Regions from separate parts of the Thermanaerothrix solaris genome, predicted to be linked through region 1. Evidence: predicted binding sites of a transcription regulator. Region 1 holds the regulator's gene; the other holds the start of a gene.
What was found. Region 1 encodes HrcA, which represses chaperone genes, less so after heat shock. Its sites were predicted from a motif close to TTTAGCACTCTCNNNNNGAGAGTGCTAAA; they were not measured.
Positions count from the first base shown of each region.

Region 2: groES (co-chaperone GroES) is a predicted target of HrcA. The motif match lies at 5,581-5,609, and genes of this name have one in related genera.

Region 1 covers NZ_JAUHMF010000001.1:843,014-851,479, forward strand. Annotated here, with positions in the region: gene dnaJ (molecular chaperone DnaJ) at 1-320, opposite strand, end outside; gene dnaK (molecular chaperone DnaK) at 407-2,299, opposite strand; gene QYE77_RS03825 (nucleotide exchange factor GrpE) at 2,313-2,978, opposite strand; gene hrcA (heat-inducible transcriptional repressor HrcA) at 2,971-4,044, opposite strand; gene QYE77_RS03835 (SLC13 family permease) at 4,236-6,032, shown strand; gene tgt (tRNA guanosine(34) transglycosylase Tgt) at 6,040-7,158, shown strand; gene uppP (undecaprenyl-diphosphatase UppP) at 7,169-7,987, shown strand; gene udk (uridine kinase) at 8,035-8,466, shown strand, end outside.
Region 2 covers NZ_JAUHMF010000002.1:1,163,095-1,171,560, forward strand. Annotated here, with positions in the region: gene QYE77_RS13600 (uroporphyrinogen decarboxylase family protein) at 1-658, opposite strand, end outside; gene QYE77_RS13605 (SLC45 family MFS transporter) at 694-1,971, opposite strand; gene trmD (tRNA (guanosine(37)-N1)-methyltransferase TrmD) at 1,968-2,771, opposite strand; gene QYE77_RS13615 (tetratricopeptide repeat protein) at 2,894-4,141, shown strand; gene QYE77_RS13620 (tetratricopeptide repeat protein) at 4,158-5,495, shown strand; gene groES (co-chaperone GroES) at 5,651-5,950, shown strand; gene groL (chaperonin GroEL) at 5,973-7,604, shown strand; gene QYE77_RS13635 (peptidylprolyl isomerase) at 7,687-8,466, shown strand, end outside.

The DNA of each region.
Region 1 (8,466 bases):
CGCTGGCGTCGCGTACTTCCACCCATGCCAAACCCGAAGAATTCCTCAAAGAGATCGGCAAAATCAATGGTGGTGAAATCGGGCATTCCGCCCATTCCACTTACCCCAGCATGACCGTAACGGTCATACGCCGCCCGCTTTTCGGGATCTGAGAGCACGCTGTATGCCTCGTTGATTTCCTTAAAAACATTTTCCGCATCCGGCGACTTATTGACATCTGGATGGTATTTCCGCGCCAGACTGCGGAACGCGGCCTTAATTTCATCCAGCGTTGCGTCGCGGCTTACCCCTAATACCTCGTAATAGTCACGTGGTGTCATGGTTTCTTATTCTCGCCTGCACAAAAAATCCCGGCTCCGAGCAAAGCGGAGGATTTTATCCACATTGCATCACATCAGCGAAAAGATTACTCTTTTTCCTTGAACTCCCCATCCACAACTTCGCCATCACTTGCCGATGAGGTAGAGGTCGAGGCGCCACCTGCTGCCGTTTCCTGCGCTGATTGATACATGGCACCACCAACCCACTGGATAACCTGACTAAGCGCATCATTGGCCTGGCGAATGGCCGAAATGTCTTGGCCCTGCATCATTTCACGCAGATGATTCATCGCTTTCTCAACTTGCTGCTTATCCTCATCCGAAATGCGCCCACTATGTTCCCGGAGCAACTTCTCGGCTGCATAGATCATGTTATCTGCCTGGTTACGTACTTCGGCCAGTTCCTTGCGACGGCGGTCAGCCTCTGCATTGGCTTCAGCCTCTTTGCGCATGCGCTCAATTTCCTCTTCCGTCAGCCCCGATGAGGCCTGAATAGTAATATGCTGACTGCGTCCTGTCGCCTTATCCCGAGCCGTAACGGTCAGAATACCATTGGCATCAATATCAAAACGCACTTCGATTTGGGGCACGCCCCGCGGAGCTGGTGGAATGCCATCTAGGATGAACCGCCCCAGGGATTTGTTATCAGCCGCCATGGGACGTTCACCTTGAACCACGTGAATCTCAACCTGGGTTTGGTTATCCGTGGCCGTGGTGAAAATCTGACTCTTGCTGGTGGGAATGGCTGAGTTGCGCTCCACAATTGGAGTCGCCACTCCGCCCAATGTCTCCACCGAGAGCGTCAGCGGGGTTACATCCACCAACACAACATCACGTACCTCACCACCGAGCACTGCTGCCTGAATAGCCGCACCAATCGCGACCACTTCATCGGGATTGACACCTTTATGTGGTTCTTTACCAAAGAGGCGACGTACAGCTTCCTGCACCGCCGGCATGCGGGTCATCCCCCCTACCAGCACTACCTCATTCACATCCGAGGGTTGAAGACCAGCATCACTTAATGCCCGCTTGACCGGTTCAATCGTCCGTTCTATCAAATCAGCGGTTAATTGCTCCAATTTTGCACGGGTGATGGTCTTTACCAAATGCTTTGGTCCGGTGGCATCGGCCGTAATGTAGGGCAAATTGATCTCGGTTTGTAACATGGTGGAGAGTTCAATCTTTGCTTTCTCAGCCGCTTCTTTGAGGCGTTGTAAAGCCTGGCGATCTTGCCGCAGATCAACCCCGGTTTCTTTCCTGAATTCCTCAATGAGATAATCCATCAGGCGTTGATCAAAATCATCTCCTCCCAGGAAGGTATCCCCGCTGGTGGATTTAACCTGAAACACGCCCTCACCAACATCGAGGATCGAGATATCAAAGGTACCACCGCCCAGGTCATAAACGGCAATGACCTCATTTTTCTTTTTATCCAGCCCATAAGCCAAGGATGATGCAGTTGGTTCGTTGATAATGCGCAAGACCTCCAAACCGGCGATCTTACCAGCATCTTTGGTCGCATTGCGCTGGGCATCATTGAAATAGGCCGGCACAGTGATCACCGCCTGGGTTACGGGTTCACCCAGGTAAGCCTCGGCATCAGCCTTAAGTTTGGCCAGGATCATGGCCGAAATTTCAGGTGGAGAATACTCCCGTCCATCCAGGACGACGCGCGCATCCCCATTAGGGGCTTTCGTGACCTTGTAAGGTACGCGGCTGATCGTGCGTTGCACTTCGGGGTCGTCAAATTTACGCCCCATCAAACGCTTGATCGAGAAAATGGTGTTTTCCGGATTCACAATAGCCTGGTTGCGTGCTGCACGTCCCACCAGGCGTTCATGGTTTTTATTGACGGCTACCACCGAGGGAACCAAACGTTCTCCCTCCGCCGAAGGGATAACGACTGGCTCCCCGCCGATCATCACCGCCACCACAGAATTGGTCGTGCCGAGGTCAATGCCTACGATTTTACCCATATCAGAATTCCTCCTAGCGTGCAACTCTCACCAGCGCCGGTCGGAGCACGCGATCGCCGATGGTATATCCTTGTTGAACCACTTCAATGATCTGGCCGCTTTCGTGTTCGGGGCTTTCGTCATGCGAAATGGCCTCATGTAAATTCGGGTCAAACATTGCCCCTTCTGCAGGAATGCGCTTGACCCCTTCGGCCTCTAAAATGGCCATCAATTTTTTGTAAATCAATTCGATGCCCTCCAGCCACTGTGGATCAACGTTTGTCGGGCGATTTTTAAGCGCTCGTTCCAGGTCATCCACAATGACCAGATACTTTTTAAGAATATTCGCCGCAATGGTCTCAGCCAGTTGGCTCTGCTCGCGCTCAATGCGCTTTTTATAATTAATGAAATCCGCTCGTTCGCGCTGCCAGCCCTCAAAATAGGCTTTCTCTGACTGTTGAGCGCGTTCAAGCTCCTGTTTCAAGGCTTCGTATTCGCTTAATGGAATGGTGGTCATTGGTTCACTGGTCGCTTCGGTTGTTCCTTCCTGAAGTTGTTCAATGGCTGAAGCCGTCTCCTCAGTCGTTTCTGCCGGCGTAGAAGCCATGGCATCTGAGGACACAGCTTGCGGTTCAGCAGCAGCCTGCGTTTCTTCTGCACTTATTGGGACTGCTTTGGACTCACGCTCATCTTTATTCATGGCTCACCTCGCCCTCCGGTTTTATCGCCGAATCATCCATCAATGTTTCAGTTACCAAATCGCTCAGTAAGTTGGACATAAAACGGACCACGGATATCGCCCGGCCGTAGGACATCCGCATCGGGCCTAAGACCCCCAGCGTGCCAACAGCCACCCCAGGTGCGCCGTAACTGCCTAACACGATGGAACACTGCCGTAACTCTTCCCAGGTTCCTTCACCACCGATAAGCACTTGAATTCCACCTGGTGTGTGGGTCAAGACGGTGCGAGCCAAAAGGTCTTGAAGTAGAGTGGGTTCCTCCAACAACTTGAGCGCTCGACGGGCTTCATCGGAGGCAGTAAATTCGGGTTCGGAGAGTACATTGGTAAGACCGTCCAGATACACCTCCCCGGCCACTACCGAATCTACCTGCTCCATTTCCTCCAAAACCCACTCAACCACATCCGCCTCTAAACCCTCGACCAACGAACGCAGAGTGCGGATTTGCTCCGCATCTTTCCCTTGATAAAGGGTTGTAATATGGTGAGCGGCTTGGGAGAGTTGATCTTGCCCCACCGGTTCACTTAGAATCAAGATGCGTTGATGAATTTCTCCACCCACCATGACCAGCACCATCAACACCTGGCGGCCACGGGTGGCGATCAGTTCCAGATGCTTTAGACGTGCTTTCTCGGGATGCGGTGCGGTCACCAATGAAGCAGCCCGCGATTGATGCGCTAAAATCGAGGCCGCCAAACGCATCCACTGCTCCACATCGTAGCGCATCTGGTAGAATTGATGACTGATCATGCGCCGGGTCGAGTCGGGCAACTCGGTAGCCTGTATCAAGCGGCTCACAAAATAGCGGTATCCTTCTTCAGTGGGCACGCGCCCTGCCGAAGTGTGAGGTTGACGTAGATAGCCCCGCTCGGTAAGTACGGCCAACTCATTACGCACCGTAGCCGATGACATATCCAGTTTATAGCGTGCCACCAAATGCTGAGAGGCCACCGGCGTTGCGGTGCGAATATATTCGTGAATTACTAAGGTCAGAATAAACTTCTGACGTTCGGTAAGGTCATTCATCGCTTCACTCACCTATAATTAGCACTCTCGAAGTGAGAGTGCTAAAAACATTTCGAGTTTCATCATACCATGCTTAAAGGAAAAACGTCAAGTCGAATGCAAGATTCTTACAAAACGCTAATATTTCGCCAAACCTTCAATCGTCTTGCTGCCATTTCTACCGCCTTTTAGGCTATAATCCTGCCTGACCCATGAGCACATCATCCCTATTTGTTTTGGGAATCACACTGATTGCCGGGGGGCTCCTGATCTCCGGACGCCTGCGTCCTGACCTGATTGCCCTACTAATCATGGTTGTTTTGGGATTAAGTGGAACGGTTGCGCCCCGCGATGTTTTTTCCGGCTTCAGTTCCTCTGCCGTCATCACCATTTTGGGAATTTCGATCATTTCCACTGGGTTACAGCAAACTGGCGTCACCTTGCGCCTGGGTCATCTTATGCGACGCCTAGGGCACCGGTCTGAAGCCGGTCTTGTACTTACCGTAACCCTGGTGTCTGCTGCCCTTTCTCTCTTTATGAATAACATCGCTGCAGTCGGTGTACTTCTTCCTGCGGTGATGAGTGTGGCTCGTCAATCCAATACCCCCCCATCAAAACTGCTTATGCCGCTGGCATACGGCACCATTTTGGGAGGAATGGCTACGCTGTTGACCACATCGAACATCATTGCCAGCGGTGCTCTACGCGAGGCCGGTTTGCAGCCCTTTGGTCTGCTGGACTTTCTCCCGGTCGGTATACCTATCGTTGCGATTGGCAGTTTATATATTACTTTCGTAGGTCGCCATTGGCTACCCCGTGAAAGCCCCGGGTTGGCATCACGCACCATCACCCAACTGAGCGCAGAACTCGCCAACCTTTATCATCTGCATGATCACCTTGAAACCCTAGAAATCCTGCCTCATTCCCCCCTCGCGCATCGCTCGATTGCAGAGAGCGATTTTGCCAACCGCCTTGGGCTGATTATTGTGGGTGTCTTATCCAATGGCGCCTTAAAGCCCGCCCCACCCAAATCGTATATCCTTTCCCCCGGCGATCATCTCTTAGTCAAGGGGCATTGTGATCCCGCCACTTTAGAAATGTTAGGGCTGAACCCTGCCTCGTCCCCTACCCCTGCTTCCATGTTAATCAGCGAGAGTGTGCGATTGGCAGAAGTCGTGATCAGTCCGCATTCGACACTGATTGGACGCACCCTAAAATCCACCCACTTCCGCGAGAAATATAACTTAAACGTCATCAGCATCTGGCGTGAGGGTCACCCTCTGCATGCCGACTTAGGTAATATTCCCCTGCAAGTTGGCGATGCCCTGCTCGTGCAGGGCTCGGCCGCCCGCATCCGCATGCTGCGTGAAGATTCGGACCTAATCTTACTTGAAGAAGATCCGGACGCGGTGCTTATACCCCATAAATACCCTTTGGCCTTTTGGATCACCCTCTTAACACTGGGCATTGCGGCTCTAGGTATTCTGCCGGTAGCAGAAGTGGTTCTGGCGGGCGCTGTCCTGCTGTTGCTTACCCGTTGTCTCAGCATGGATGACGCATATCGCAATATTGAATGGAAGGCCATCTTCGTCATCGCCGGGATGTGGCCGCTCAGCATTGCTATTCGCACTTCTGGGCTATCTGACTTTGTAGCCCTGAAAATGATTGATCTGGTTGGTCAAGGTTCCTCCACGCTTATTGTGCTCACCCTCATTCTGCTCGCCCTTGGGTTTACCCAATTACTGGGAGGACAGGTGGCCGCGTTGGTTTTGGCGCCGCTCGCCCTTTCTTCCGCCACCCAAACCGGCTTGGACGCCCGTGGCCTAATGATGGCTGTAGCCTTGGGTTGTTCCCTAGCCTTCCCAACCCCCTTTGGTCATCCGGTCAACATTATGGTCATGAGTTCGGGCGGTTATACTCTAAAAGACTTTGTTAAGGTAGGAACACCTTTAACCATCCTTACAATTATCACTATTCTGGTGGGATTGAAACTCTTCTGGGGAGTATAACTTTAGCATGAATCCAAAACCCTTCGCCTTTGAGGTTACCGCCCGTCAGGGGCGCGCCCGCGCTGGGATAATTCATACCCCGCATGGGATAATTCCGACCCCTATCTTTGCGCCGGTTGGCACCCAGGCCACCGTCAAAGCCGTTACCCCGGCTCAACTAGAGGAACTTGGAGTATCCCTAGTGCTCTCAAACACCTATCACCTTTATCTCCGCCCCGGTGCTGAATTAATCGCCGAGTTGGGTGGTCTGCACCGGTTTATGCATTGGCCTCATCCCATCTTGACCGATTCGGGAGGGTTTCAGGTCTTTTCTTTAAGTGAAACCCGCCAGGTAGACGATGATGGGGTCACTTTTCGCAGCCACATTGATGGTTCACGCCATCGCCTGACCCCCGAACTGGCCATTGAGGTTCAAGAGAAACTTGGGGCCGATATTATCATGGCTTTTGACGAATGTGCACCGCCCTATGATCGTGCCTACAACGAGCGCGCTCTCGAAAGAACGCACCGCTGGGCGGTCCGTTGCCTAGAAGCCCATACTCGCACCGACCAGGCGCTCTTCGGGATTGTCCAGGGCGGCGTTTTCCTGGATTTACGTGAGAAATCAGCGCAGTTTTTGGTAAGCCTGGATTTTCCCGGTTATGCCATTGGTGGGCTCTCGGTCGGCGAAACCAAGGGTGAGATGCATGCTGTCCTCGAACTGGTGGACGGCATCCTCCCCGAGGATAAACCACGCTACCTGATGGGAGTGGGCACACCACAGGATATTGTCAACGGCATCTTACGTGGGGTAGATGTGTTTGATTGTGTCCTGCCCACCCGCCTCGCCCGCCACCATGCTGCCATGACTCGCAACGGGCGGCTAAATATGATGAACGCCGTTTACGCTCGAGATCCATCCCCCATTGATCCTCAATGTTCCTGCTACACTTGCCGTAATTTCTCACGCGCCTATATCCGCCATCTTATTGTGGCGCGCGAAATGTTAGCCGCCACCTTGCTTTCAATTCACAATATATCCACCCTGATCCAGTTGGTAAACGAAGCCCGTGATGCTATCTTGACCGGAACATTTGACCAGTTCGCCGCAGCATTTTTTGCTTTGCAAAATCAATCCAACGTTTGAGGTATGGTTCATGACTATCACCCAGGCTTTCATTTTAGGCATTGTCCAAGGGGTTACCGAGTTTCTCCCTATTTCCAGTTCAGCCCATCTTGTAATCACTCCTTTCCTTTTAGGTTGGCAATTACCCGCAGACCAGGTCTTTCCCTTCGATGTCCTGGTACAAATTGGCACTCTGCTCGCCGTGATCCTTTATTACCGCGTCGAATTGTGGCGCATCCTCACAATCTGGCTAAAAGATCTGCTCGCACGTGATCCCTTTGCCCATCTCGAATCACGGTTAGGTTGGCTGCTCTTGCTATCCACAATACCTGCCGGTTTGGGGGGGATTTGGCTTAAAGATACCGTTGAACACGCTTTCCTCCGCCCAGACCTAACCGCACTTTTCTTATTTGGCACAGCCATCCTGCTAAGCCTGGCGGAGAAAATTGGGCGCCAAAACCGCATACTGGCGGAATTGAACTGGCGCGACGCGCTATGGGTGGGTTTTGCCCAGGCTCTGGCGCTTTTCCCGGGAATCTCCCGTTCTGGTGCATCCATTGCGGGAGGAATGACCCGTCACTTGGAGCGCCCTGCTGCAGCACGCTATGCTTTTCTCATGGCGGTGCCGGTCATGCTGGCGGCAGGGGCCATGGGGGTGTGGGACTTGCGCACCGTGAATAACCTGGGTGAATTTTTGCCGGTCATGGCAGTCGGTTTCATCACGGCAGCGGTTGTTGGCTACCTGAGCATTCATTGGCTTTTGCGCTATCTATCCCGTCACAGTTTATTGATCTTTGCCGTTTACTGTGTCCTTTTGGGCGCGCTCACCCTGGGGGTCTATTTTCTTTAGCATAAATTCTCGTCAGTGTCTTTCCCTTTCGGTATAATGAAATCAGGATGAACAAGCAGCGACCAATACCACTTGTTATCGGAATAGCTGGGGGTTCGGGGTCAGGCAAGACCACCGTGGCCAACGTCATCTTGGAACGCGTAGGACGAGATCGCATTGCCTACCTACCTCATGACGCTTATTATCGTGATTTGGCCGACTTGCCACCTAACCAGCGCGCTGAGGTCAATTTCGACCACCCCGATTCGCTAGAAACCAGCCTGTTAATTGAGCACATACAGCGCTTGAAGCAATGGCAACCGATTGATTTGCCAGTATACGACTTCACCACTCACACCCGAACCTCACGCACGATTCGGGTTGAGCCCAAGCGGGTCATTATCGTCGAAGGGATCCTGATTTTTGCCGAGCCGGCCCTGCGTGAACTGTTTGATGTTAAGATTTTCGTGGATACCGACCCTGATATCCGTTTTATTCGC
Region 2 (8,466 bases), on a different contig from region 1:
CAAGGAAATGTCCCAGGTGAGTTATGCATAACGACTTAATCTTTTCAAGCAGGGCTTGGGCCAAATCCGGGCCTTCGATCAGATTGACCAAAAAAGTCTCCATTCCTTGCAGTTGGCACGCGCGTTCCAGGGGGGCAATGAGCCAGGGGGCAGCAACAATGGCGTAGTAATTGTCTTGCGCAAGTTGGGCAGCCTCTGCAGAGAGATGGGCGTAACGTGAAGGATCATCCATGTCCGGCCAGTGAGGATAAGACAGAATGTCTTCCGGGGTCTGGGCTTGGGCGAGGGGGTGAATGCTGGGGTAGTAAAAGTCCGGCGCGATCTCGGTTTGTCCTACCCCCCAATCATCCCAGTAGGGGCTGCCCGGGGGACGGGCACGATTGCGCTGATATGTGGAGGCTGGGAAACGATCTTGAATGCCCCTGACATCGCTGTGCAGGCGTTCGAGCACCACTTCTTCAATTCGTGGTGCGCCCAGTTCGGGCCAATCATAAAGATAGGCATTGATGGTGGGCGCTAATCCCAGATATGTTTTGAGGTTGAGATAGGCTTGGGATAAAATGCCGGTGGTGAGATCGGCTCCGATAAAAATCGGAACTCGATCCGGTGCCTCGTGGGCTAAAACAGTTAGCACCCGCTCACGTGGGGTCAGGGGCATGAAAACAGATCCTCCCCAACAAGATGCACCGCAGGTCAGTCGGCCGGAACCGGTTGAGGGCGGTGGGCTTTGGCTTCACCGCGGCGCACACCCAGCATCATCAGCAATGCCATCATCATGAAGATAGGAGCCACAATCATGATCAGGGCGTAATTCTCGCCGCTTAATTGAATGATCCAGCCATTGAGGTTGGGGCCGACGATGGCGGCAAGGGTGGAAAACAAGTAGTAAAGACCGGTGTAGGTGCCAATATGAAGGTCGTCAGTCATGTCCACCACCATGGGCAACGAGTTGATATTAATGAGCGCCCAAGCGATTCCCGCAACCATAAGCGACAACCCGGCGACGGGTACATTGCCGACCACCGGTAAGCGGAAAAGAGAGGTGTTTAACACCGCAACCGGGGTGAAGAAGAGCACCAGCATGACCGAAGTTAACAGGATAATCCCGCTGATAATCGTATTGCGGCGACCTAAGCGACTACCTAAGAAACCCGCCGGAAGGGCAAAAAGCACAAACAAGAGGGAGAGTTGTCCTAAGAGACGCGCGCCATCTGCTTCTGAGATGCCCAAGTGGTTGACGGCGTAAAGGGTGAAGAAGGCTTCGATGGCATTATAGGCCACAAACCAGAAAAAGATTGCCAACAAGATGCGCAAGGCACTCTTTTCTTCCGCTGCAATCACTTGACGTAGGCCGTGCCACAGGCTGGGTTGGGTTTGGTCGGTGACCTCATACTCTTGGGGTTCGCGAATGAAGGCAAAGACCATGAGCGTAGCCAGGATCACTAGTGCAGATCCTAGCCAGAAGGGGTAGTTGGGATTCATCTCATATAGGGTTGCGCCGATTAAAAAGGCGATAATTGCGCCCACACCACCCATAAAATTGATGATCCCGTTGGCCTGTGAGCGATACCGGGAAGGGGTGATATCTGGCATGAGGGCAACCACCGGTGTTCGCCAAAAGGCCATGCTGAGGATAAGGGTGATGGTGCAAGCCATAAAGAAGGGGAGAAAAGTTTGTAAGGGGATTAAACCGAAGGCTAAGGCTGAGATTGGGGCTCCGGCCAGGATGAAGGGCAAACGCCGACCAATCGGCGTGCGTAAGCGATCTGACCAGGCGCCGACTGGGGGCTGAATGAAAAGCGCGGTAAGGTTATCCAGCGTCATAAAAAATCCGATAATACCGGGAGGGATATGAAAACGATTGTGCAGAAAGATGGGGACGTAAGCGTTGTAAACGCTCCAAATGACACTGACGCCGAAGAAACCAAAACCGAGCAAAAAGATTTTGCCGAAAGAGAAGCGCGGTTTCATGGATTTTGGATTTCCTTTCCGGGTGGAGGGTATGTGGAATCAGGTTGGTCAGATGTGAGGGATGACGAACCTGCTTGTTGCTCTAACCGCTCAAGAAATTGGCGGTCAGCGTCACTGAGAGAGGCTTTTTGAAGTAAATCAGGGCGACGTTGCCAGGTGCGCAAAAGGGCTTGCTCTCGCCGCCAGCGTGCAATTGCGGCATGGTTTCCGGAGAGAAGGATTTCCGGTACTCGCCAGCCGCGGAACTCGGCTGGGCGGGTGTACTGAGGGTATTCTAGCAAACCACTGGCAAACGAGTCGTCAATGGCCCCATCGGGGTCACCAAGCACGCCGGGAATCAAACGGCTGACGCTATCAATAATGACCAGTGCAGGCAACTCCCCACCCGTTAGCACATAGTCTCCGATTGAAATTTCATCTGTCACCAGGTGCTCACGAACCCGTTCATCTATCCCTTCGTAATGACCGCAAAGAAGGGCGATTTGAGGTAGAGTTGCCAATTCTCGCGCGATATCTTGGTTGTACGTGCGCCCCTGAGGAGATAGTAAGATTAATGGGCAGGATGGTGGAATCCCCAAAACGGTCTCTACGGCGCGAAAAATGGGCTCGGGTTTCATCACCATACCACCCCCGCCCCCAAAGGGGGTATCATCGGCGGTGCGGTGCTTATCCGTGGTGTAATCACGGATGTTGTGGATATGGACTTCGATTAAGCCGCGTTGAATGGCCCGTTTGAGAATACTTTCCTCGAGATAAGGTTGAATGAGAGTAGGAAAGAGGGTAAAAACATCAAACCGCATAACCTGATTTTATATCTAGCCCCGTAGAATGGGCAAGCCTAGGCGTGAACGAAGATCTATGTTTATTACCCGTTCAATGTACAATCCTTGACGTTAATTTTAGGGCAAGGTAAGATGAAAACATGTATTTGCGAGGAAGTCGTTTTAACCTCAATCGGCGGCGACGCCGTTCTAATCCGGTACGAGTCGTGGTTTTGATGATTTTGGTGGGAGCAGCGCTGTACTTTAATCAGTTTGTGGTTCCCCAAACCCCACCGCTTTTCGTACCTACTCCAACACCGACCCGTGCTCCTGAATCCTATGCCCAAGAGGCTGAACAACTGGTTAGCCAGGGCAAGTTTTTGCCTGCAATTCAACTCTATCGAGAGGCGCTTTTAGTAGACCCGCGTAATCCTGCCTACCATTTGGCACTGGCCCGTCTCTATATTTACACGAAAAACTACCAGCAGGCCCTCGAAACAGCAGGAAATGCCTTATTGCAGAATCCCAACAATGCTCAGGCGTTGGCTTTGCGCGGTTATGCTTTGGGGCTGATGGGTGATTATCTTCAAGCCGAGGCAGCACTCAATCAGGCGATTGAACTCGATCCGAATAACCCCGTTCCCTACGCTTACTTGGCAGAAGTGTTAGGGCTAAAGGTGCAAAACGGTGAGGGGGATTTAGTGACCTTAAACCGCGCCATAGACCTTTCGCGCAAGGCACAAAGTTTGGGGCCAGATTTACTCGAAACGCATCGGGCACGGGGATTGGTGCTGGAGTTGACCGCCAATTATGCCGATGCGGCGCGTGAATTTGAGGCAGCGATAGCCCAAAACAAGTATATTGCAGATTTGTACCTTGCGCTGGGGCGAAATTACCGCGCTATTCCCGATTATCCCAAAGCCATTCAAGCCTTTGGAAATGCTATTCCGTTGATGCCCACAGACCCCTTGCCTTATATGTACCTTTCGAAAACCTATTTGGCAACTGGTGAACTCACGCGAGCATTGCAGTATGCCGAACAGGCGCTGAGCCATGCCCCTACCGATCCCTATCTCTATGGCAACCTGGGGGTGATCTACTACCGCACCCGGGATTACGTGCGTGCAATTCAATATCTACGCATTGCCGTGCGTGGGGGCACCAGCGAGGATGGACAGGCTGTTCAGGGGCTGGCTTTGGATTATTATCCTATTTCGGAATATTATTACACCTACGGGTTGGCTTTAGCCCGTACGGGTGAATGTGAGGAAGCCGTGCAGATTGCTCGTGCCCTTTTACAGGGTGTGAGCAACGAAGATGTTGCTGTGAGCAACGCGCAAGAAATTATTAATATTTGTGGTGGTCAGGTGAGTGGAGCGGCTGCACCTTCGCCGTCTGCCACCCCGTGAAGGTGAAATAAGAATTATGGTGCTCAAAATAGAAGAAAAAAAGCCGCTATTTCGACGGCGGCGTCCCCAAGATAACCCCTACCGGGTAGTGGTTTTGGCTTTCCTGATCCTAGGAGGAATGTTGCTCTTGCGTGCTTATGATGCACGTGCGATTCAGCCCTTATTTATGCCAACACCCACTCCCACGCGTGCGGCTAATTCTTACGCTTTGGAAGCCGAAACGCAATTTTTAGCCGGTAACTTAGGTGCGGCGATTGAAGCCTATCAAAAGGCGGCCCAAATTGATCCTCAAAATGCGCGTTTGTATGCTGAACTGGCCCGCATCCAAACCTATTCATCCAGCCTGTTAACTACTGACGCCGAACGTAAAACGCGACTTCAAGAAGCCTTACAAAACATCAACAAGGCAGCAGAACTGAACCCGGATGATACCTTGGTTCATGCGATCCGTGCGTTTGTGCTGGATTGGAATGCCAACCCGGTGCTAGCAGGTGAGGAAGCGCCGCGACTACTGGTGGAAGCCGAGCAGGCTGCTCTACGCGCGCTGCAATTGGATAGCCAAAATGCGTTGGCGTTAGCCTATTACACTGAGGTGTTGGTGGATCAGCAAAAGTGGGGGCAGGCTGAAGAGTATATCCAGATTGCGTTGCAACGTGATCCATCTCTCATGGATGTGCATCGGGTGAGTGGATACGTACAGGAATCTTTGAGCAATTACGAAGGGGCAATCCAGGAGTATCTCCAAGCCATAAAGATTACCCCTAACTTCACCCCGTTATATATCGCCATTGGGGCCAATTTACGTCAGTTGAAGCGCTACGACGAGGCGCTTGAATACTTTGCGAAAGCCGTGGAAATTAACCAGCGCCTTGGAGTTAAGGATCCTATTCCTTATCTCTCGATTGCGAAAACCTATTCTCAAAAAGGGGAGTTCTTTGCGGCAGCGCTGAATGTGCGGGCGGCGTTGGAGATGATCCCGGACAATCCGGATGTATATGGCCAGTTGGGGATGGTTTATTTCAAGTCGCGTAATTACGAAAGCGCGATTCCAGCGCTGAAGTGCGCGGTGCGCGGGTGCTCAGCGGAAGAATCGTGTGAGGTGCGGCGCTGTAACCCTGAGACTGACCGTCCTATGGCAATTCAGGGGTTGCCACTGAGCGATAGCACTGTGGTGTATTACTACACTTATGGGGCAGCGCTGGCGGGAATGCATCGCCCTTCGAATAATTACTGTGCAGAGGCCATGCAAGTGTTGGCCGAGGTGCGACAGGCTTATGCGCAGGACGCGGTGGTCATGGGCATTGTTGAGCCGAGTGAACGCATTTGTGAGTCATTTGGTTACACCCGTCCTTAGAGAGCGCCATTAAGTATCAGAGTTTTATAAGAATCGCTTAAAACCTCTTGACTTCTGCTCTGAAGATGAGTATGATACAGGGCGGTTTAGCACTCTCGAGCCATGAGTGCTAAAATGTCGGATCAATCAACCCAATTCTCGAACGGGAGGTATCTATGAGTGTCAATCTCAAGCCGCTTGGTAGCCGTGTCGTTGTTGAACCGATCGAAGAAGAAGAAGTAACTGCTGGGGGTATTGTATTGCCCGAAACGGCAAAAGAGAAACCGCAGAAAGGCAAAGTACTCTCCGTTGGCCCGGGTGATCGGGATGAATCGGGCAAGCGCATTCCGTTGGATGTCAATGTTGGGGATACGGTGCTGTTTGCCAAATATGCGGGCACCGAAGTGAAGGTTGAGGGTAAGAAACTCCTCATCCTGCGCGAAAGCGATATTCTGGCCATTATCGAAACCAAATAATCTTACATGAAAGGAGCGTGCTATGGGAGCAAAGCAACTGGTTTTCTCGGATGATGCACGGCGTCGTCTGAAAGCAGGTATTGATATTCTGGCGAACGCAGTAGTAACTACGTTGGGCCCGAAAGGGCGTAATGTAGCCTTAGATCGCAAATTCGGTGCACCCACCATCACCCATGACGGTGTAACCGTGGCGAAGGAACTGGAACTGGAAGATCCCTTTGAGAATATGGGTGTACAACTGCTCAAGGAAGCGGCAACCAAGACCAACGATATTGCGGGTGATGGTACGACGACCTCCACATTACTGGCTCACTCAATCGTTACCGAAGGCTTAAAGGCTCTCGCCGCGGGTGTCAATCCGATGCTACTCAAGCGTGGGATTGAGGCTGCTACCAAAGCCGTCTCGGAGGAAATTAAGAAACAGGCCATTGCGATTAACTCGAAAGAGGATATTGCCAACGTAGCGACTATTTCAGCCCAGGACCGCACCATTGGCGAACTGATCGCTGAGGTCATGGACAAAGTCGGCAAGGATGGTGTCATCACGGTCGAAGAGTCCAAGGGCCTGGAGTTCGAAACCGAATACGTTGAAGGTATGCAGTTTGACCGCGGCTACATCTCGCCCTATTTCATCACCGATCCGGAGCACATGGAAGCGGTGGTGAATGAACCCTACATCCTCATCCATGATAAGAAGATCTCTGCCGCGGCGGATATCGTTCCGATCCTGGAGAAACTGGTTCAAATTGGCAAGCGCGATCTGGTCATCATCGCCGAGGATGTGGACGGCGAGGCACTGGCGACCCTGGTGCTCAACAAGCTCCGCGGTATGCTCAACGTGCTGGCCGTCAAGGCGCCTGGTTTCGGTGACCGCCGCAAGGCCATGTTGCAGGATATTGCCATCCTCACCGGTGCGACCGTGATCTCGGAAGAAACTGGCCGCAAGTTAGAGACTGCGACCATTGCCGATTTGGGCCGCGCCGAGAAGGTGGTGGCGGATAAAGACAATACCACCATTGTGGGCGGCAAGGGCGATGAGAAGATGATTAAAGCCCGCATTGAGCAGATCCGGGTTGAGATCGAGAAGACCACCAGCGACTATGATCGTGAGAAACTGCAAGAACGCTTGGCGAAACTCGCCGGTGGTGTAGCGATCATCCGCGTGGGTGCCGCGACTGAAACCGAGTTGAAAGAGAAGAAGCACCGCGTTGAGGATGCCCTCTCGGCAACCCGTGCCGCGGTTGAGGAAGGTATCGTGCCGGGTGGCGGTGTTGCTCTGATTAATGCCATCCCTGCGCTCGATAAGGTTAAGATGGAATACGAAGATGAACAGATGGGCGTCAACATCGTCCGCAAGGCGTTGGAGATGCCGCTGCGCAAGATCGTGGAAAACGCGGGCAAGGATGGCTCGGTGATCCTGGAGGGCGTCCGCCAGGCCCAGAAAGCGCAGAACAACAAGAATATCGGTTACGATGTGCTGCGCGAGGAGTACATTGATATGGTCAAGGGCGGTGTCATTGACCCGGCCAAAGTCACCCGTGGCGCGTTGGAGAATGCGGCTTCCATCGCGGGCATGATCCTGACGACCGAAGCGTTGATCACGGACGTGCCGGAGAAAGAGAAGCCCTCGACACCGCCGATGCCCGAATACTAAACCGTTTAGAATGGAACGATGGCCGTGGCGCACTCGCTGCCACGGCCATTTTATTTCACCGTTTGCGGGTATAATCAGGACGATGTTGCGCAGATTGGGTTATCTGTTGATTGTGCTCGGATTACTGGGCCTAAGCAGCTGCCAAAGCAGCCCCAACCAGGGTAGCGCTACACCAGTTGAGTTGTCACGTCCAGAGGCCACCTTGACCCCTGTTCCAACCCCAACGGTAACGCCTGAACCTCTGGCGTTGCGGGTCAACGGGGTAGGGATCACTCTCCGCGAGTTTAACGCTGAACGCCAGCGCTTACGAGCGGCTGCTGAGGCGTTAGGCCAGGTGCTCGATGCTTCGACCGAACGCGAAAAATTGGTCAACGAGTTTGTAAATGAATTACTCTTAGCACAGGCGGCGTATGCAAGTGGTTACCAGGATGATGAGGCCGTTCTCGAAACGAAAATCTCGGCTCTGAAAACTACGCTGGGGGGCGAGGTGGCCTGGCAGCAGTGGTTGACCGCTCATGGCTATTCGGAGGTGGATTATCGTCAGGCCCTGGCGCGTGCCCTGGCGGCGGCATGGCAACGAGATCAGATCATAGAGGCCGTGCCTCAGACCACCGAACAAGTTCACGTGCGTCAGATTCTGACCCGCGATCAGTCTACTGCGGAGGCTTATTATCGTCAATTGCAGGCTGGTGGCGATTTTGATACTCTGGCCTTCCAAATTGATCCGGTAACTGGAGGGGATCTGGGGTGGTTCCCACGCGGTTATATGACCCGACCCGAATTGGAAGCCGCCGTCTTCGCCCTTGAACCGGGACAATTTACCCCTGTGATTCAGACTGACCTGGGATTTCACATTCTTAAA